Regions from separate parts of the Streptomyces bullii genome, predicted to be linked through region 2. Evidence: riboswitches for the same ligand, from Rfam matches in the RefSeq annotation. Region 2 holds a riboswitch; each other region holds the start of a gene.
The links. A riboswitch is a leader RNA that binds a small molecule or an ion and turns the genes downstream of it on or off. The one in region 2 is predicted to bind cyclic di-AMP.
Positions count from the first base shown of each region.

Region 1: linked by a shared signal. The riboswitch ahead of ACFPZJ_RS31255 (transglycosylase SLT domain-containing protein) and the one ahead of ACFPZJ_RS17495 (C40 family peptidase) in region 2 are both predicted to bind cyclic di-AMP.
Region 3: linked by a shared signal. The riboswitch ahead of ACFPZJ_RS22475 (transglycosylase family protein) and the one ahead of ACFPZJ_RS17495 (C40 family peptidase) in region 2 are both predicted to bind cyclic di-AMP.

Region 1 covers NZ_JBHSNY010000012.1:128,282-135,293, reverse strand. Annotated here, with positions in the region: gene ACFPZJ_RS31275 (ABC transporter permease) at 1-178, opposite strand, end outside; gene ACFPZJ_RS31270 (ABC transporter ATP-binding protein) at 165-1,139, opposite strand; gene ACFPZJ_RS31265 (LolA family protein) at 1,173-2,390, opposite strand; gene ACFPZJ_RS31260 (polyprenyl synthetase family protein) at 2,697-3,707, opposite strand; cyclic di-AMP (ydaO/yuaA leader) riboswitch at 4,272-4,429, shown strand; gene ACFPZJ_RS31255 (transglycosylase SLT domain-containing protein) at 4,433-5,227, shown strand; gene ACFPZJ_RS31250 (HAD family hydrolase) at 5,251-6,072, opposite strand; gene ACFPZJ_RS31245 (GNAT family N-acetyltransferase) at 6,315-7,012, shown strand, end outside.
Region 2 covers NZ_JBHSNY010000005.1:647,445-654,456, reverse strand. Annotated here, with positions in the region: gene ACFPZJ_RS17510 (LuxR C-terminal-related transcriptional regulator) at 1-107, shown strand, start outside; gene ACFPZJ_RS17505 (C40 family peptidase) at 163-1,230, opposite strand; gene ACFPZJ_RS17500 (hypothetical protein) at 1,690-2,043, shown strand; gene ACFPZJ_RS17495 (C40 family peptidase) at 2,129-3,304, opposite strand; cyclic di-AMP (ydaO/yuaA leader) riboswitch at 3,313-3,485, opposite strand; gene pcrA (DNA helicase PcrA) at 3,821-6,298, shown strand; gene ACFPZJ_RS17485 (M23 family metallopeptidase) at 6,369-7,012, opposite strand, start outside.
Region 3 covers NZ_JBHSNY010000007.1:439,617-446,628, forward strand. Annotated here, with positions in the region: gene ACFPZJ_RS22465 (cytochrome P450 family protein) at 1-207, shown strand, start outside; gene ACFPZJ_RS22470 (transglycosylase family protein) at 353-1,345, shown strand; cyclic di-AMP (ydaO/yuaA leader) riboswitch at 1,551-1,722, shown strand; gene ACFPZJ_RS22475 (transglycosylase family protein) at 1,727-2,404, shown strand; gene eno (phosphopyruvate hydratase) at 2,673-3,962, shown strand; gene ACFPZJ_RS22485 (FtsB family cell division protein) at 4,089-4,565, shown strand; gene ACFPZJ_RS22490 (DUF501 domain-containing protein) at 4,646-5,179, shown strand; gene ACFPZJ_RS22495 (Ppx/GppA phosphatase family protein) at 5,176-6,117, shown strand; gene ACFPZJ_RS22500 (NAD(P)/FAD-dependent oxidoreductase) at 6,609-7,012, shown strand, end outside.

The DNA of each region.
Region 1 (7,012 bases), on a different contig from region 2:
CGTCGCCCGTCTCGATCTTCACGGCGATGCCGACCAGCACCGGTACGGCGGCCAGGACGCCCAGCAGCGCGAGCGTGCGCCAGCGCCGGAAGGTGGTGAGCAGTTCGCTGCGCAGCAGGCCGAGGGTCCACAGCGGACTCGGCCGCCGTACGGCCTCCGGAGCGTCAGCCCGCGACATCGAAGCCCTCCCCCGTCAGCGCCACGAAGGCGTCCTCCAGGGAGGCCCGTTCGACGGTGAAGCCCCGCACCCGGACGCCCGCCGACACCAGCGCGGCGTTCACCTCGGCGAGATCGCGGTCCGGCGGCTCGCCGGTCACCCGGTCGTCGCCGACGACGATGTCACCGGTTCCCTGCTCCTTCAGCACCCGCGCCGCGTCCCCCGCGTCCGGCGTGGTCACCACCAGCCGGCCGCGCGTCCCGGCGGCCAGGTCGGCGACCGCGCCCTGGGTGATCAGCCGGCCGCGCGCCATCACCGCCGCGTGCGTGCAGACCTGCTCGATCTCGTCGAGCAGGTGGGAGGAGAGGAACACGGTGGTGCCGTCGGAGGCCAGCTCCCGGACGAGGGTGCGGATCTCCCGCATGCCCTGCGGGTCCAGGCCGTTGGTCGGCTCGTCGAGCACGAGGAGTCTGCGCGGCTGGAGCAGGGCCGCCGCCAGACCGAGGCGCTGCTTCATGCCCAGCGAGTACGCCTTGGTCTTCTTGCCCGCGGCGGCCGTCAGGCCCACCCGGTCCAGCGCCGCCGTGACACGGGCACGCCGGGTGCGCGGATCGGCGGTCGGGTCGGCGGCGTCGTACCGCATGAGGTTGTCGCCACCGGAGAGGAAGCCGTACAGGGCCGGTCCCTCGATGAGGGCGCCGACGTGCGGCAGCACGGAGCGCGCGGCCCGGGGCATGGGCTGCCCGAGCACGCGCGCCGTGCCGGAGGTCGGTTCGATGAGCCCCATCAGCATGCGGATGGTGGTGGTCTTGCCGGAGCCGTTCGGGCCGAGGAAGCCGAAGACGCTGCCCGCCGGGACGGTCAGGTCCAGGCCGTCCACGGCGAGCTGTCCGCCGCGGAAGCGCTTGGTGAGCGCACGGGTGGCGATGACGCCGTCTCCGGCGCCCGCCGGGTCCGGCTCCGCGGTGGCCGGTTCGCCCATCGGCTTCCTCGATTCGTCGGCGTGCGTTCGGTGTTACTTCCCGGCGTCGGCCGCCTTCACGAGCGCGTCCTTGGTGACGGCGCCCACGTAGACCTTGCCGTCGTCCGTGATCAGGGCGTTGACCAGGCGGGTGCTGAAGACCGTGCCCGAGCCGAACTTGCCGCTGGCCTTGTCGCCGAGCGAGTTCAGGAAACCGCCGAGGTCGCCGCCGGCCTCGGCGGTGGGCAGGCCCTCGCCGCCGGTGCCGAAGGTGGCGATGGTGTTCCAGCCCTCGCCGATGGTCTTCAGGCCGTCGAGACCGCCGAGCTCCCCGGCGAGGTCGCCCTTGGACCTCGGGGCGTGCTCCGGGGCCTTGGCGGAGTGGTCGAGCTCGTCGTCCTCGGTGACCTTCGCGCCCTTGGGCGGGGTGAAGTCGAAGGTCGACGCGGCCGGCTTGGCGAAGCTGACCTGGGTGAAGCCCGCGTCGACGACGGCGGCGCCGCCGCTCGCCGGGGTCAGGGTGAACTTCAGCGGCATGCCGGTCCTCGCGTCGACCGCCACGCTGATCGCACCGACCGTGGAACCCGACTGCTTCGGCTTGATGACCAGCTTGTAGGCGTCCCGGCCGGCGACCTGCGCGGTGCCGTCGACGGTCACGGACGTGGTGCCGTCGACCGCCTTCAGGGCCTGCTCGGCGAAGTCCTCGGGGGTGGCCGGAGGCTGCCGCCTCTCGTGCGCTCCACTGCCGGCGGCCGTGCCGTGGTAGACCTCGTTGGACGCGCTGTCGTAGCCCCATACGTCCTTGCCGTTGTGGATCACGCTGTACTCGGCGGCGTTCTCCAGCAGCGACAGCTTCTGCCGGTCGGGGCCGTCGGCCGCGACGCGCAGGGTGTGCGTGCCGGAGGCGAGTTCCATGAGCTTGGCCGACGGGTCGGCGGAGGAGCCCCCGTCGTCGCCGTGCCGGGCCGCGCCGGACATCAGGCCGCTCTCCAGGCCGCCGAGGTCCGGCAGGCCGAGATCCGTGGTGATCTTCACCGTGCCGGACAGCTGCTGCACGTCCGACTCGGCGATCTTCTCTATGAGCTGCTCGGCGGTGATCTCGGGCAGGTCGGGGTCGCCGGAGTCGGCGAGCGCGGGGACGAGCCCGATCGTCGCGGCCGCCACCCCCATCACCGCCACCGGGACCACGTACCGCGCGGCCTTGCGCCGGCCCCCTCGCGGGTCGTCGGCCTCCCCGGCGGTCGTGTTGTCGTCGGATGCGTACGGTGCCATGTGTGCCCTACCTCCGTTGTCGGCGGCGGCTTTCCGTCGATGCCTCGCGTCCCCGCACCGGTTCTCCGTCGAGCCGCCATTCTCACCCGAATCGGTGAGTTGTGGTGATGTCCGTGGTTTCCATCTGACCAAATCGGCCGACCGGATTCGTCAGCCCCCGGACTCAACTCCGTGTACTGCTGCGGTATGACATGGCGCGGCGGCGCCTCCCCCGACCCGTAGGGGTCGTGCGGACGACGCCGCCAGGTCGACGGACGGCGGAGCGACGCCGAAGGCCCCGTCACGGGCACGGCGACCGGGCGGGGGCTATCCCGCGCGGTGCACCACCGCGTCGCACAGTTCCATCAGGGCCGCCTTCGCCGCGCCGTCGCGCAGGGGAGCCAGTGCGGCCCGGGCCTCCTCCGCGTACCGCACGGTGTCCCGGCGCGCCTGGTCCAGGGCCGGGTGGGCCCGCAGCCGGCGAAGGGCCTCGGCGTGGCGCTCGTCGTCGGTGAGGTCGGAGTCCAGCAGCTCGCACAGCGCGACGTCCTCGGCCAGCCCCAGCCGGGCCGCCCGCTCCCGCAGCCGCAGCACCGGGAGGGTCGCGATGCCCTCCCTGAGGTCCGTGCCCGGCGTCTTGCCGGACTCGTGGGAGTCGGAGGCGATGTCCAGGACGTCGTCCGCCAGCTGGAAGGCGACGCCGAGCCGCTCGCCGTACTGGGTGAGCACGTCCACGACCGTCTCGTCGGCGCCGGACATCATCGCGCCGAACCGGCACGACACCGCCACCAGCGAGCCGGTCTTGCCGCCCAGCACGTCCAGGTAGTGGTCGACCGGGTCACGCCCGTCCTGCGGCCCCGCCGTCTCCAGGATCTGGCCCGTGACCAGCCGCTCGAAGGCCACGGCCTGCACCCGCACCGCCTCCGGCCCCAGGTCGGCCAGGATCTGCGAGGCCCGCGCGAAGAGGAAGTCGCCGGTGAGCACCGCGACGGAGTTGCCCCAGCGGGTGTTCGCGCTGGGCACCCCGCGGCGTACGGCCGCCTCGTCCATCACGTCGTCGTGGTAGAGCGTGGCCAGGTGGGTCAGCTCCACGACCACCGCCGAGGGCACGATGCCGGGCGCGTACGGATCACCGAACCGCGCGGCGAGCATCACGAGCAGCGGCCGGAAGCGCTTGCCACCGGCCCGCACCAGATGCTGGGCGGCCTCCGTGATGAAGGGCACCTCGCTCTTGGTGGCTTCGAGCAGCCCTTCCTCGACAGCCGCCAATCCGGCCTGGACATCGGCTTCCAGAGCCTGGTCCCGCACGCTCAGCCCGAACGGCCCGACGACGGTCACGAGGGGTCTCCTGTCTGCTGGTGTCTACTGGCGGTTACACGGTTTGTCGATAGGTCGCTGCCATCACTCAAGTCAGCGTATCCGGTCACGTTTCGATCACCGCCAGCGCCCACTGTTACAGGACGGGCGGTATCGGATCACGCCCGTTATGTTTTTGATCAGTCGATAAGAACAGACATTTATCGACTTTCCAGTAAGTATCGCACCACGTCCCGGGCCGGTGCCGCGAACCCCCTCTCACCGCGCACGCATCTCCACTCACCCCGCCCGATTTGCCGCAAATGGCAAGCGAATTCCAGTAGATGGAGAATGCCCTCCGGGCTCGCGCGCAGTGAAGTAAGTCACTCACGCCTCACGCGCGTCATCACACGGCACACCGCCGTTTCACCTTCGCGGACACGCCAGTTGAACGTGGCGACCGCAAAGGATCAAGCACCCCAAATCCCCCACAGCAAGATCAACCAGCTTGAGCTGTGACATCGGCACTTGTTCCCGGCATGTGCTCTCGCATACGTTCCGGGCCTGCCGGGCGGACGCCGAATCCTGCCGCCGCCCGTGCCACCGACGACCACTTCACTCACGCACGGCAGGAGCGGGGGACCCAGGTAAGTCGCCGTACCGGTGCGTCGCGCCGGTACGGCTCGGGGTGAAGCCGCGCCCGCGGCCGGGCACCTCCCGCCCGAACCCGACAGCTCACCTCGCAGGCGTCGGAGAGGAACATCACCATGCTCGGACGAGGTAAGCACCGCCGCGTCAGAATCAATCCGCTCACCCGAGGTGTCCTGGCCGCCGGCACCGGCGGCGTGGCCCTCGCGCTCCCCCTGCTGGGCGCCACCGCCGCGCACGCCGTCCAGCCGGCCCAGACCGCGCCCGCCGCCGCGCAGTCCGCGCCCCAGGCGGCCAAGGCGCCCAAGTCCCTCACCTACACCGTGGTGAAGGGCGACACGCTCTACCGGATCGCCGACGAGTACGACGTGAACGGCGGATGGCGTCAGCTCTACAAGGACAACCGCAAGGCCGTCGGCGACGACCCGAGGGTCATCCACCCGGGCCTCGAACTGAAGGTCAGGACGGCCGAGGCGAACGCCGGCACCAAGGCGGACACCGCCAAGCCGGCCGTCGCCGCCAAGCCCGCCAAGTCCGCCACGCAGGCCGCCGGATCCGTCGCCCAGGCCACCACGGCCTCGGTGAAGACCTACGCCGACAACCTCGACGGCTGGATCCGTGAAGCGCTGGACATCATGGCGCAAAAGGGAATTCCGGGAACCTACGACGGCATCTACCGCAACATCATGCGCGAGTCGTCCGGCAACCCCCTGGCCATCAACAACTGGGACTCCAACGCCGCCGCCGGCACCCCGTCCAAGGGCCTGCTGCAGGTGATCGACCCGACCTTCCAGGCGTACCACGTGGAGGGCACGTCCTGGGACCCGTACGACCCGGTCGCCAACATCACGGCCGCCTGCAACTACGCGGCCCAGCGGTACGGATCGATCGACAACGTCAACGGCCCCTACTAGGCCGCGCCCCCGGGCCGCACGCCTCACCGGCCCCGCGCGTCGGGGAACAGTCGCTCGAGGACGACGGCGATGCCGTCGTCCTCGTTCGACAGGGTGATCTCGTCGGCGACCGCCTTGAGTTCGGGGTGGGCGTTGGCCATGGCGACGCCGTGGGCGGCCCAGTCGAACAGGGGGATGTCGTTGGGCATGTCACCGAAGGCGATGGTCCGCTCCGGGCTCAGCCCCAGGTGTTCGGCGGCCAGCGCCAGACCGGTCGCCTTGGTGACGCCGCACGGCTGGAGCTCGACGGTGCCCGGCCCCGACATGGTGACCGTCGCCAGGGACCCGACCACCGAACGCGCCGTCGCCGCCAACTCGTCGTCGGACAGGTGGGGGTGGCGCAGCAGCACCTTGCTGATGGGCGCGCACCACAGGTCCACGCGCCGCTCCACGCGCAGCGCGGGCAGCGTCGGGTGCGGCATCAGATAGCCGGGCTCGATGAGGGTGAGCCCGTCGACCCCGTCCTGGTCGACCGCCGCGTACACCTGCCCCACCTCGGCCTCGATCTTCTCCAGCGCGGTCTCGGCCAGCTCCCGGTCCAGGGTGACGGACCACAGCAGACGGTTCGCGCCGGCGTCGTACACCTGCGCGCCCTGCCCGCACACCGCGAGCCCCTCGCAGCCGAGGTCGTCCAGGAGCGGCCGCACGCGCGGCGCGGGGCGTCCTGTGACCACGAGGTGCCGGGCACCGGCGTCCGCCACCCTCGCGAGCGCGGCCAGGGACCGGTCGGAGAGGGTGTCGTCGCCGCGCAGCAGCGTTCCGTCCAGGTCGGTGGCGATGAGTGAATACGCGGTGGGAGCGGCCATGATCAGAGAATACGGACAACGCGGCGGTACGACTCATCGCCCGCCTCGCTCCCCAGGCCGCTCCCGGGAGGGGCGGTTTCCGGCATAGCCGGTTACCGGCCGGTTGAAGGTCTCTGCACCACTTGGCAACAACATGCTCCGCTACCTACCGTCGGGGCGGTCTCGGGCGGTACCTTCCATGTGTCCAGGGGGGACTTGATCGGGGGGTCAGGTTGAGCAGTGGACGCAGTGGCCGCATTCGCGTGCTGGGGCCCGAGGAGCTCGGCGAGGGGGAAAGGGAGCGCTGGCGCGAACTGCGCGCCGCTTCCGAGGCGCCGCGCAACCCGTTCATGGAACCGGAGTTCACCGAAGCCGTGGGCCGCGTACGCCCACAGGCCCGGGTCGCCGTGCTGTACGAGGGACTGGAGCCGGTCGGCTTCCTGCCGTACGAGCGGGGCCCGTTGGGGCAGGGCCGGGCGATCGGGCTCGGGGTGTCGGACTGCCAGGGCGCGGTGCTGCGCCCGGGCCTGCGCCCGGACACCGGGGCGCTCCTGCGGGCCTGCTCGGTGTCGAGCTACGCCTTCGACAACCTGGAGGCCGAGCAGCTGCTGTTCGTGCCGTACGCGGCCGAGGAGCACGCCACCTACGTCATCGACGTGGAGAAGGGCTACGAGACCTACGAGTCCGTGCTGCGCGCCCAGTCGCCGAAGTTCCTGAAGACCACGCTCGCCAAGGAGCGGCGGATGGGCCGCCAGGTCGGCGAGCCGCGGTTCGTGTTCGACGAACGCGACCCGGCCGCGCTGCGCACGCTCATGGAGTGGAAGTCGGCGCAGTACCGCCGGACCGGCCGCCGGGACCGGTTCGCGCAGGAGTGGATCACCCGGCTCGTGGCCCGGCTCGCCGGGACGCGGACACCGGAGTGCACCGGCACGCTCTCCGTGCTGTACGCCGCCGACCGTCC
Region 2 (7,012 bases):
TCTCCGTGAAGACGGTCGAGTCGCACGTCTCGGCGGTGCTGCGCAAGCTTCAGCTGTCGAACCGGCACGAGCTGACCCGGTGGGCGACGGCCCGGCGCCTGGTCTGACGGCGGAGCGTGCGAGGGCGGGACCGGCGCGGGGCCGCGCACCGCCGGGCCCGGCTCACACCACGCGCGTGGCTCCCGCGAACGGCATCTCGTCGATCGGGGCCAGCCGTACCGGTGCCGAGGGGTTCGGGGCGTGGATCATGCGGCCGTCGCCCACGTAGATGCCGACGTGGCTGATGCCGGAGTAGAAGAAGACCAGGTCCCCAGGGCGGAGCTCGGAGCGGCTGACGCGCCGGCCCGCGTCGATCTGGGAGTACGTCGTGCGGGGCAGCGAGATGCCGGCGGAGCGGTACGCGGCCTGCACCAGGCCCGAGCAGTCGAAGGCGTCGGGGCCGGTCGCGCCCCACACGTAGGGGCTGCCGATCTTCTGGTAGGCGTACGAGACGGCCGACGCGGCACGGGAGGTGGGCGCCTGGGCCGTGGCGGACCCGGGGGCGGCGGAGCCGGCGCGCGCGTCCGCCGACGACCGTGAGGCGCGGTCCTGGGGCGTGTGGCCGGCGAGCCGGGCGCGTTCCTCGGCCGTCAGCCGCGACAGCAGCTGACGGGCGGCACCGAGTTTCCCGGTGATCGTCTTCCTGTGCCGCTTGAGCTCCGCCTGCCGCGACGTCAGCGAGGCCAGCTCGATGTGCGCGGCTCCCCGCAACTGCTCGATCTCACGAAGCTGTTCCCGTACGCGCGCGACGGCCGCCGACTGCCGGTGGCCCGCCCGTTCGACGAACTCGGCGCCCGCCAGGTAACGGTCGGGATCCTCGGACAGGGCGAGCTGCAGCGCGGGGTCGAGGCCGCCGCTGCGGTACTGGGCCTTCGCGACCGAACCCAAGGCCTCCCGGGCCGAGTTGAGCCGGTCCTGCCGACGGGCCGCTTCACCCTGCAACTGCTGCACCCGCCGCCGGGCCGCGTCGGCCTTCTCCTTGACGCCGTTGTACTTCTCGGTGGCGGCCTCCGCCTCCTGGTACAGCGTGTCCACCCGGGACCTGACCTGTTCCGGTGACAGCTGTGGCTCGGCCTGCCCGGTCCCGTCGAAGGCGGTGGCGGTCGCCGCGCCCGCCAGGGCGATCGTGGCGGCCGTGCGGGTCGTGCTCCCGCCCATCGAGCGCTGTCTGGGCTTGCGGTGCGCTGCCACCTGGGCTCCACGTCCTTTCCGACGACCGTCCGTCCGACGACCGCCCGTCCCACGCGCGGCCGTCCGGGGCGGTCGTACGACCGTCGTGGACGGTTCGCGCGTCCGGCGACGGCCCGCACAGGGGGGAGCGGGCCGCCGCCGGACCTTCTCGGCGGTGGTGGCCGACTGCCGCCCCTGGCCCGGGCGGCGGTGGGGAGCCGGTCACCTGGTGGAGGACGCTAAACCGGGCCGTGCGGGGCGGGTGACGGCTTGCGCGGAACTGGCGTGAGCGGACCGAAAGGTGACCGTGTGCGACCGTGATCCCGTCCTGGCGCCGTCGACTTCACTCAGAGCGATGACCGATGTCCGGGAAGCCCGGCGGCCGAGTGCGGCGGAGTGCTACGGGGTGCATATATGCGCCCGCTGGGAGTGCCGGGCCGGTGCGGGCCGGGCACGGGGCCGTGATTAGGCTCCGGCCTCATGGACGTACTCATCCACCTCTTCGTCGGCCTGCACATCGTCGGCATCGCCGCGCTCCTCGGCGGCTTCCTCACGCAGATGAAGGCGATGGGCGAGGGCACCGCCCGCTTCAGTCCCGCGATGCTGCACGGCGCGCTGACGATGCTGGTCACCGGAGTGATCCTGGTCGGTCTCAACCAGGCCGACGACCAGTCCGTCGACAACATCAAGATCGGCGTGAAGCTGGCGCTGCTGATCGTGATCCTCGGGCTCGTCTACGTGAAGCGGGACGAGGAGAGGGCGGACAAGCGGCTGTTCGGCCTGGTGGGCCTGCTGACCACGGCGAACGTCTTCATCGCCGTGCTGTGGACCTGACCGCCTGGGGCCTGTCCGCTCCAGACGACAGGCCCCCGCGACAGGCCCCGGTCCCGCCGTCCCTCCCGGTGCCACCGCCCGGGGCTCAGGCCGGTCGCACCACGCTGTGGATCGACGACTCGCCGTCGTAGTAGACCGACTCCTCGCGGACGTACGTGCCGGGCTTGGGGGCGTGGATCATCATGCCGTTGCCGATGTAGAGCCCGACGTGGGTGATGTCGTCGTAGAAGAAGACGAGGTCGCCCGGCTGGGCCTGGGACAGGGGGACCGTCGTGCCGGCGTCGACCTGGTCGTAGGTGGTGCGCGGCAGGTCCACGCCCGCGGCCTTCCAGGCGGCCTGGGTCAGGCCGGAGCAGTCGTAGGAGTCGGGGCCGGTGGCGCCCCACACGTACGGCTTGCCGATCTGCGCGCGGGCGAAGGCGAGCGCCTTCTCGGCCTTGGTGGCGTACGAGGAGTCGGTCGAGGGGGAGGACGGCGCCGACGGCGAGGCTGAGGGCGAGGAGGTTCCCGACGAGCCGCTCTCCTGCTGCTGGGCGGCCTCCCGGGCCTGCTGCTCCGCCTGCTGCCGGGCGAGTTCGGCGGCCTCGCGGGCGGCCTCCTCCTGCTTCTCCTTCTCGATCGCCGCGAGCCGTGCCTTCTCCTCGGCGGTCAGCTTCGACAGCAGCTCGCGCGCCTCGGCGAGCTTCCGCTGCACGGTGGCCTTGGCCGTCTTCAAGTCGCTCTGCGACTCGGTGAGCGTCTCCAGGCTCTCGGCGGCCTCCTGACGCTTCCTCACCGTCTCGGACTGCTGCGCGACGTAGTCGTCGACGGCGTCCTTCTGACGGCCGGTCAGCCGGCTCATCAGCTGGGTCTGGTCGAAGTAGTCCTGCGGGGAGTCGGCGAGCAGGAACGTCGCGGTGTCCGGGGCGCCGGCGCCGGTCCGGTACTGGGCGGCGGCGAAGGAACCCAGCTCCCGCCGCGCCTCGTTGAGCTTCTCGGTGCGCTGGGCCACGTCGTCGAGGAGGGTGCCGACGCGCTTGCGCTGCTTCGCGGTCCTCTCCTTGGCCGCGTTGTACTTCTCGGTCGCCGACTCCGCCTGGCGGTAGAGGTCGTCGACCTTCTTCTCGACCTCTTCCAGGCTCGGCTTGTCGTCGGCCGAGGGGGTGGCGTCGGCCGTCTGGGACAGCAGGGCCACCGAGGTGAGGGCGGCGGTGGCCAGGGCGGGGGTGCGTATGCCTGCTACGCGCGTACCGGCAGGACGCGACTTGCGGTGCGACGCCAAGGGAGGCGACTCCTTCCGTGTTCCGCCTACCGGGTTAGCTGTCGGGTTCGGGCGGGTGCTTCGGAAGGTTTGCCCTACGGCCGGTCCCCGAAGGGAGGCGGGCCGATTCACCCCAAACGTCTCGGTTGGGTCCCCGGCTCCAGGTGCAACGGCGGCACACCGGACTCGGCGGAGGCCGCGCGGCCCGGCGACGTTCGCCGGTGGGGGTCGTGCGGCCCGACCGCACGGTAGCCAACTCGTGTGGCTTGTGTGAAGGTTGATGGGTGATATGCCCGATACATTTTCGTGACCCTGCCTTGATGGTCACGGATCGTGGTCGCCTCGGTGCGGTGTGCGCCCGGCCGGGACCTGCGTGCGGGCGGCCCGGGGTGCCGGGCACCGGCCCCGGGGTCGGCCCGCCGGGTGACCGTGGGTGACGGGGATCTCCCGGCCGGTGAGGGGCCGGGCGGGAGGTGCGGCCCCGAGTTCCCAGGGTGGCGGCGGGCTGTCGGTGCGGCGCCCTAGACTCGGAGAGCGATGAGCAGCCTCTTTGACGACAGCTTCCTGGCGGACCTCCAGGCCCCGCGGGGCCACGGGGCAGAACCCCCGCCTCCGCCCGAGGACGATCACGTACCGGAGCCGATCCCGGACGATCTGTTCGGCGGGAAGTTCGACGTGCCGCCGGACCGGGACGCGCACTACCGGGACGGTGCCGCCCGCCCGGTGGTGGACTCCGCCGCGCTCCTGGAGGGGCTCAACGACAACCAGCGCGCCGCCGTCGTGCACTCCGGCTCCCCGCTGCTCATCGTGGCCGGCGCCGGTTCCGGCAAGACCCGCGTGCTCACGCACCGCATCGCCTACCTGCTGGCCGAGCGGCACGTCCACCCGGGCCAGATCCTCGCGATCACCTTCACGAACAAGGCCGCGGGCGAGATGAAGGAGCGCGTCGAGCAGCTCGTCGGCCCGCGCGCGAACGCCATGTGGGTCATGACCTTCCACAGCGCGTGCGTGCGCATCCTGCGGCGGGAGAGCAAGAAGCTCGGCTTCACCTCGTCGTTCTCGATCTACGACGCCGCCGACTCCAAGCGCCTGATGGCGCTGGTCTGCCGCGACCTGGACCTCGACCCCAAGCGCTTCCCGCCGAAGTCCTTCAGCGCCAAGATCAGCAACCTGAAGAACGAGCTGATCGACGAGGAGGACTTCGCCGCCCAGGCCACCGACGGCTTCGAGAAGACCCTCGCCCAGGCCTACGCCCTGTACCAGTCGCGGCTGCGCGAGGCGAACGCCCTCGACTTCGACGACCTGATCATGACGACGGTCAACCTGCTGCGCGCCTTCCCGGACGTCGCCGAGCACTACCGCCGCCGCTTCCGCCACGTGCTCGTCGACGAGTACCAGGACACCAACCACGCCCAGTACGCCCTCGTACGCGAGCTCGTCGGTACCTCCGAGCACCCCGTCGACGTACCGCCCAGCGAGGACGACCTGCCGCCCGCCGAACTGTGCGTCGTGGGCGACGCCGACCAGTCGATCTACGCCTTCCGCGGCGCGACGATCCGCAACATCCTCCAGTTCGAGGAGGACTACCCGGACGCGACGACGATCCTGCTGGAGCAGAACTACCGCTCCACCCAGACCATCCTGAGCGCGGCCAACGCGGTCATCGAGCGCAACGAGTCCCGCCGTCCCAAGAACCTGTGGACCAACGCGGGCGCGGGCTCCCTGATCACCGGCTACGTCGCCGACACCGAGCACGACGAGGCGCAGTTCGTCGCCGACGAGATAGACCGCCTCACGGACGCGGGCGAGGCGAAGGCAGGCGACGTCGCCGTCTTCTACCGCACCAACGCCCAGTCCCGTGTCTTCGAAGAGGTCTTCATCCGCGTCGGCCTGCCCTACAAGGTCGTCGGCGGCGTCCGCTTCTACGAGCGCAAGGAGGTCCGGGACGTCCTGGCCTACCTGCGGGTGCTCGCCAACCCGGAGGACTCGGTGCCGCTGCGCCGCATCCTCAACGTGCCCAAGCGGGGCATCGGCGACCGCGCGGAGGCCATGATCGACGCCCTCGCCCAGCGCGAGAAGATCAGCTTCCCGCAGGCGCTGCGCCGCGTCGACGAGGCGTACGGCATGGCGGCCCGCTCGGCGAACGCCGTGAAGCGGTTCAACACGCTGATGGAGGAGCTGCGCACCATCGTCGAGTCCGGCGCGGGCCCGGCGACCATCCTGGAGGCGGTGCTGGAACGCACCGGCTACCTCGCCGAGTTGCAGGCCTCCACCGACCCGCAGGACGAGACCCGGATCGAGAACCTTCAGGAACTGGCCGCCGTGGCCCTGGAGTTCGAGCAGGCCCGCGGCGAGGACAACCCGGGCACCCTGGCCGAGTTCCTGGAGCAGGTCGCCCTGGTCGCCGACTCGGACGAGATCCCCGACGAGGAGGGCGACGGCGTCATCACGCTGATGACGCTGCACACCGCCAAGGGCCTGGAGTTCCCGGTCGTCTTCCTGACCGGCATGGAGGACGGCGTCTTCCCGCACATGCGCGCCCTCGGCCAGACCAAGGAGCTCGAGGAGGAGCGGCGCCTGGCGTACGTCGGCATCACACGCGCCCGCGAGCGGCTGTATCTCACGCGGTCCACGTTGCGCAGCGCGTGGGGGCAGCCGTCGTACAACCCGCCCTCGCGGTTCCTGGAGGAGATCCCGGCGGCGTACCTGAACTGGAAGCGCACGGGGGCCAGCATTCCCGCGCCCTCCGGGCCCGCCTCGGGAGTGGCGGCCTCGCTGTCGTCGTCCCGCTCGCGCTCGTCGGCGCAGGGCGCGTCCGGCTTCGCCACGCGCAGGGCGTCGGAGAAGCCGGTGGTGTCGCTGGCGGTCGGGGACCGGGTCACGCACGACCAGTTCGGGCTCGGCACCGTGGTCGCGGTGAAGGGCACGGGCGCCAACGCCGAGGCGACGATCGACTTCGGGGACGCCAAGCCGAAGCGGCTGCTGCTGCGGTACGCGCCGGTCGAGAAGCTGTAGGGGAGCCGCGGCTTTGTGAAGTGAGCCCCCGCTCGACAGGCGCGGGGGCCTGCCGGGGCTTGCCGCGACGTTACGTCGGGTCGAGACCGTGGCTGCGCAGCCAGGCGAGCGGGTCGATCGCCGAGCCGCCGGCCGGGCGTACCTCGAAGTGGAGGTGGGGGCCGGTCGAGTTGCCGGAGTTCCCGGAGTTGGCGATGGGCTGGCCGGCCTTGACCGCCGTACCGGAGGGGACGATGTAGCTGGAGAGGTGGCAGTACCACGTCTCCGTGCCGTCCTTCGCGGTCACGATCATCATGTTGCCGTACGCGCTGTTGTACTGCGTGCGGACGACTCCGTCGGTCGCGGCCATCACGGTCGTGCCGTAGGAGACCGGGAAGTCGATGCCGGTGTGGAGAGACATCCAGTTGACGCCCGACTGGCCGTAGTAGGCGCTCAGTCCGTGCCGGGCGACCGGGACGGCGAACTTCGGACGCAGCCGCTCCTTGCGGGCCGCCTCCTCCGCCGCCCGCTTCCGCTCGGCCTCCTGCTGGGCCTTGAGGTCGATGCGCTCCTGGGTGCGGCTGGCCCGGTCGGCGAAGTCGTCGGCGCCGGCTGCGAGGACCTGGAGCTGGGTGTCCAACTTGCTGTTGACGGTGGACGGTTTCACCGGCTGCGCGTCCGACGCGGCGGCCGCCGTCTCCTTGCCGTCGTCGGTCAGGGTGCCGACCGAGGCGG
Region 3 (7,012 bases), on a different contig from region 2:
TGCCTGGGCGCCCCGCTCGCCCGACTGGAGGGCCAGACCGCGCTCGGCACGCTCCTCACCCGCCTCCCGGACCTGCGGCTCGCGGCGGACCCGGCCGATCTGCGCTGGCGCGGCGGGCTCATCATGCGCGGGCTGCGCACCCTGCCGGTGGAGTTCACACCCCCTGCCGAAGCGGCACGACCGTCCCCGCCATCGGCGCAAACGTGACACACCCTCACCTCTGTGATCTTCACGTGATCTGCGCGGCATGAACTTGTGACAAGTGATCGTCTGCCGATACGTTCACCCATCAGCGCGGCGGCCGCGAACAGCCCGCCGTGCCGGTCACCGCTGTCTCGTGAAAGGTCTCCGTATGCTCTCCGGGAACGGTCGTCACCGTCGCCCCCGTCAGGCTCCGGCCCTCCTCGTCGCGGCCGGAGTGACCGGCTCCGCCATCGCGATCCCGCTTCTCGGGGCGACCGGCGCGAGCGCGGCCGACGGAACGACCTGGGACCGGGTCGCGGACTGCGAGACGGGCGGCGCCTGGAGCCAGGACAGCGGCAATGGCTACTACGGCGGCCTGCAGATCTCCCAGGAGAACTGGGACACGTACGGCGGCCTCGACTATGCCGCGAGCCCGGACCTGGCCAGCCGTTCCCAGCAGATAGCCGTCGCCGAGAGAATCCTCGCCGACCAAGGGGTCGGCGTCTGGCGCACCTGCGGGCTGCTCGCCGGCCTGGACAAGGACTCGGCCACGCTCGACATCGACACCGGGGTGGCGGGCGACACCTCGGGATCGTCCGGCTCTTCTACTTCGTCCGACTCTTCCGGCTCCTCTGACTCCTCCGGCTCTTCCGGCCTCCTGGGCTCCTCCGGGTCGCCCTCCCCCTCGACTTCGTCTGACGGGTCGTCGGATATCGGGGACGAATCGGCCAAGTCGGGCACGTCTGCCGGCTCCGACGAGGGTGGCGCACAGGCTGCCGACGGTACGTCCGCGGGCGACTCCGGCAGCGAAGATGCGGACAACGCGGGGCGAAACGTCGGCTCTTCGGCGCTGACCGACACCGGGTCGGCCGCCACCGGCCGGCATCGCGGCCCCAGTGCCGAGGAGGGCGCGGAGCGCGCTCGCGCGGCAGAGTCGACGGGCCGGCATGCCTCGCGCGGTGACGCGGACGCGCGTGACGCGGTGGACGGCTCCTACACCGTGCGCGCCGGGGACAGTCTGTGGTCCATCGCCGACTCCCTTGACCTCAGGGGCGGATGGCGCGCTCTCTACACCGAGAACGAGAAGGTCGTCGGCGCCGACCCGGACCTCATCCTCCCCGGTCAGACCCTTGAAGTCGGGGTCGTAGCGGGAGAAGAGTAGCGAGAAACGGACCGCAGAACAGCGGGAGTTCGGGTCACCGTTTGCGTTGAATGTCCTTTGTAAGAGTGATGAGAGATAGATCTCAGAAGCCCTGATCGTCTTTGAAATTCCGCGGATCGCGTGTCTACGGTCATGACCGCTCGCAAGCCGCGAGCCCCTGCTGCCGTCACGCCGAATCCTGCCGGCGGCCGCATGGGAACAGTCGTCGCGTCACGCGCCGTAGGCAGGAGCGGGGGACCCAAGGTAGGCGCCGGGCCCGGCAGTTGAGGCTGCTGGATCCGGCTGGGGGTGAAGCCGTGTCCCGTGAGGGGCGCGGCCGGGCAACTCAACCGGCCCGAACCCGACAGCTCACCTCGCAGGCGTCGGTGAGGGGATCCATCCATGCTGTTTTCCAGCAAGGGCAAGCACCGTCGTCCGTCCAGGGCCGTTCGCGCCGTCGCCATGGCCGGTGTCGCCGGCGCCGCCGTCGCCGCCCCGCTGATGGCGGCCGGCAACGCCTCCGCCGCCACCGCCTCCGAGTGGGACGCCGTCGCCCAGTGCGAGTCCGGCGGCAACTGGTCCATCAACACCGGCAACGGCTACTACGGCGGCCTGCAGTTCTCCGCCTCCACCTGGGCCGCGTACGGCGGCACCCAGTACGCCTCCACCGCCGACCAGGCCACCAAGGCGCAGCAGATCGAGATCGCCGAGAAGGTCCTCGCGGGCCAGGGCAAGGGTGCCTGGCCGGTCTGCGGCAAGAACCTGTCGAGCGCCCCGTACAACGGCGGTTCGGCGAGCACCGGTTCCACCGAGACCCGTGAGACCGAGCAGCAGCCGGCCTCCCGCTCCGCCGAGCGCCCGGCCCAGGCCGAGAAGAGCCAGAAGACCGTCACCACCCCGACCGGCAAGAAGGTCAAGAAGGGCGACGGCGAGTACAAGGTCGTCGAGGGCGACACCCTCAGCTCCATCGCGGCCGAGCGCGACGTCAAGGGCGGCTGGGAGAAGCTGTTCCAGCTGAACAAGGACATCGTCCAGGACGCCGACCTCATCTACCCGGGCCAGCAGCTGCACCTGAAGTAAGAGGAGCAGCGGCCCTCCCCGTCTCCCGCCCCGGTGCGTGTTCCCCCGTACGCGCCGGGGCGGGGTCATGTCCCGAAAATCCACGGGACACAACCCCCTTTTGTTCCGTTCGGAAACAATTTATTCTCGGTTCCGTCCACAGTGTGGGTGACCGGCTGGCCGATCCCCCGGAGCCGGTTAGGCTCGTCTCGCAGAGCCCACCGCGGACTGCACCTGCCGGGCGTCGGCCCGGGGGGACCCCGCGTCACATCGCAAGAAGGAGATGCTCGTGCCGTCCATCGACGTCGTCGTAGCCCGGGAAATCCTGGACTCCCGAGGCAATCCCACGGTCGAGGTCGAGGTCGGCCTCGACGACGGCAGCACCGGTCGTGCCGCCGTCCCGTCCGGCGCCTCCACGGGCGCCTTCGAGGCCATCGAGCTCCGCGACGGCGACTCGAACCGCTACCTGGGCAAGGGCGTCGAGAAGGCCGTCCTCGCCGTGATCGAGCAGATCGGCCCGGAGCTGGTCGGCTATGACGCCACCGAGCAGCGCCTGATCGACCAGGCGATGTTCGACCTGGACGCCACCGACAACAAGGGCTCCCTCGGCGCCAACGCCATCCTCGGCGTCTCGCTCGCCGTCGCCCACGCCGCCTCCGAGGCCAGCGACCTGCCGCTCTTCCGCTACCTGGGCGGTCCCAACGCGCACCTGCTGCCGGTGCCGATGATGAACATCCTGAACGGCGGCTCGCACGCCGACTCCAACGTGGACATCCAGGAGTTCATGATCGCCCCGATCGGCGCGGAGTCCTTCTCCGAGGCCCTGCGCTGGGGCGCCGAGGTCTACCACACCCTCAAGAAGGTCTTGAAGAGCAAGGGCCTGGCCACCGGCCTCGGCGACGAGGGCGGCTTCGCCCCGAACCTCGGCTCCAACCGCGAGGCCCTCGACCTCATCCTCGAGGCGATCAAGGAGGCCGGCTACACCCCCGGCGAGCAGATCGCCCTCGCCCTCGACGTGGCCGCGTCCGAGTTCTACAAGGACGGCGTGTACGTCTTCGAGGGCAAGGAGCGCTCGGCGGCCGAGATGACCGAGTACTACGCCGAGCTCGTCGAGGCGTACCCGCTCGTCTCCATCGAGGACCCGCTGTTCGAGGACGACTGGGAGGGCTGGAAGACCATCACCGCCCAGCTCGGTGACAAGGTCCAGCTCGTCGGCGACGACCTGTTCGTCACCAACCCCGAGCGCCTGGCCCGCGGCATCGAGGAGGGCGCCGCCAACGCCCTGCTGGTGAAGGTGAACCAGATCGGCTCCCTGACCGAGACCCTGGACGCCGTCGAGCTGGCCCAGCGCAACGGCTTCAAGTGCATGATGTCCCACCGCTCCGGCGAGACCGAGGACGTCACCATCGCCGACCTGGCCGTCGCCACCAACTGCGGCCAGATCAAGACCGGCGCACCGGCCCGCTCCGAGCGCGTCGCCAAGTACAACCAGCTGCTGCGCATCGAGGAGATCCTCGACGACGCCGCGGTGTACGCCGGCCGCAGCGCCTTCCCGCGGTTCCGCTCCGCGAACCACTGAGCACGGCAAGGGCTGACCCTCGACGGGTCAAGGCTTAGCCAGTCGTACGTACGTCCCCGTACTCGGTCCCGTACCGTGTGCGGGGACGTACGCGCGTGTGACATGTGAACGGGAGGCGGGGCGACCATGGCCGTGAAGGACCGGGACCGTTTCTCCACCGCGACCAGGATCCGGCTGATCGGGGAGCAGACCGCGGCCCGGGTCTACCGCTCGCAGACCCGGCGCCAGGCCCGCCGCTCCCGGCTGACCGGCCGGGCCGCGCTGCTCGCCCTGGTGCTGTGCTCGCTCATCGTGGCCCTGGCCTACCCGATGCGGCAGTACGTCTCCCAGCGCGCCGAGATCGCCGACCTCCAGCGGCAGCAGGAGCGGGCCCGGCAGCGGGTCGAGCAGTTGCGCGACGCCAAGGCACGCTGGAAGGACGACGCGTACGCCGAGCAGCAGATCCGCGAGCGGCTGCACTACGTCATGCCCGGCGAGACCGGCTACATCGTGATCGACCCGGGCGCGGCCGAGCGCTCGCGCGCCGACCTGGGAGCGGCCGACCGCCCCTGGTACTCGAACGTCTGGGACGGAGTCGACAAGTCCGACGCCTCCGACCAGTGAGACCCGGACCGCGGTGACGGCCAGTGACACCCCAGACCTCAGTGACACCCAGACCGCAGTGACACCGTAGAAAGACAGGTATGGAAACGCCTCCGCCGACGACTCCGCGCACCGCACCCACCGACGCGGACGTCGAGGCCTTCAAGCAGCAGCTCGGGCGGCCCCCGCGCGGGCTGCGCGCGATCGCGCACCGCTGCCCGTGCGGACAGCCGGACGTCGTGGAGACGGCACCGCGGCTGCCCGACGGGACGCCGTTCCCGACGCTGTACTACCTGACCTGCCCCCGCGCCTCCTCGGCGATCGGCACGCTGGAGGCCGACGGCGTGATGAAGGAGATGACGGACCGGCTGGCGACCGACCCCGAGCTGGCCGCCGCCTACCGCGCCGCGCACGAGGACTACATCCGGCGCCGAGACGAGATCGAGGAGCTGACGGGCTTCCCGAGTGCCGGCGGCATGCCGGACCGGGTGAAGTGCCTGCACGTGCTGGTCGCCCACTCGCTGGCGGCCGGGCCCGGGGTCAACCCCCTGGGTGACGAGGCCCTGGCGATGCTGCCGGAGTGGTGGCGCAAGGGACCGTGCGTGACGACCACGGCCGAGGAGGACGACCAGTGACCCGTGTCGCCGCGATCGACTGCGGTACGAACTCGATCCGGCTCCTCGTCGCCGACGCGGACCCGGCCACCGGCGAGCTCGTCGACCTGGACCGCCGGATGACCATCGTCCGCCTCGGGCAGGGCGTCGACCGCACCGGACGCCTCGCGCCCGAGGCGCTGGAGCGGACCTTCGCGGCCTGCCGCGAGTACGCCGGGATCATCAAGGAGCACGGCGTGGAGCGGCTGCGCTTCGTGGCCACCTCCGCCTCCCGGGACGCCGAGAACCGGGGCGAATTCGTACGCGGGGTGCTGGACATCCTGGGCGTCGAGCCGGAGGTCATCACCGGCGACCAGGAGGCCGAGTTCTCCTTCACCGGCGCCACCCGGGAGCTGACGGGACGGCAGGACCTGCACCGGCCGTTCCTCGTCGTGGACATCGGCGGCGGCTCGACCGAGTTCGTCGTCGGGGACGACCACGTGCGCGCGGCGCGCTCCGTCGACGTCGGCTGCGTCCGCATGACCGAGCGCCACCTCGTCAGGGACGGGGTCGTGTCCGACCCGCCGACCGAGGAGCAGATCGCCGCGATGCGCGCCGACATCGAGGCCGCCCTCGACCTCGCCGAGGAGACCGTCCCGCTGCGCGAGGCACGCACGCTGGTCGGCCTGGCCGGGTCGGTCACGACGGTGTCGGCGATCGCGCAGGACCTGCCCGAGTACGACTCGACGGCGATCCACCACTCCCGCGTCTCCCACGACCGGGTCCGCGAGATCACGACCCGTCTGCTGCACTCCACCCACGCCGAACGCGCGGCGATCCCGTCGATGCACCCGGGCCGGGTGGACGTGATCGGCGCGGGCGCCCTCGTCCTGCTGTCGATCATGGAGCGGATCAGCGCGGAGGAGGTCGTGGTGAGCGAACACGACATCCTGGACGGCATCGCCTGGTCCGTCGCCTGACCCGGCAGGTCAGGCCCCCGGTTTCCGACCCCCGGACCCCCGGTGCGCTACCCCAGGCCACCCGGTTCTCAACCCCGGCTGAGCGGCCCGGACGCCGTTTGAGCACGCTCTCCGGGGGCTCCCGGGCGTCCCGGTGACATCCCGCCGAAAAAGTTCGTGAAGTTCTTCACAAGGAATTGGGCCCGGCAGGACGAAGAAAGCGTCCCCGTTGACCCGTCCGGGGGGTCAACCGGCCCCTGAACACGTTCAGAAGGGGACTTTCACGGTGCTTCCGGAGAGACCCGCCGAGGGGTCGGCGAGCGGCCTCACAGGGGGACGAGCGACCCAGAGAGGCAGCTCACGCGGCATTGACAACGGTCCGTGCCGGAGGCCGGTTCCCGCTCGCCACCATGACGTCCGTCACGTGGGCGCGGGAGTGTAACACAGGCCCCGCCGGAGCTTGTGAAGGGGCGCACGAGCCACCCCCCTGAGGCGGGTGGATACTCGATGGCATGAGCACCACGGAGCGTCCCAGGATCCTCGTAGTAGGCGGTGGGTACGTAGGCCTGTACGCAGCTCGGCGCATCCTCAAGAAGATGCGTTACGGAGAGGCGACCGTCACGGTCGTCGACCCCCGGTCGTACATGACCTACCAGCCCTTCCTCCCCGAAGCCGCCGCCGGCAGCATCTCCCCGCGTCACGTCGTCGTCCCGCTGCGGCGCGTGCTCCCCAAGGCGGAGGTCCTCACCGGCCGGGTCACCACCATCGACCAGGACCGCAAGGTCGCCACGATCGCCCCGCTGGTGGGCGAGGCGTACGAGCTGCCCTTCGACTACCTGGTCATAGCCATGGGCGCGGTCTCCCGCACCTTCCCGATCCCCGGCCTCGCCGAGCAGGGCATCGGCATGAAGGGCAT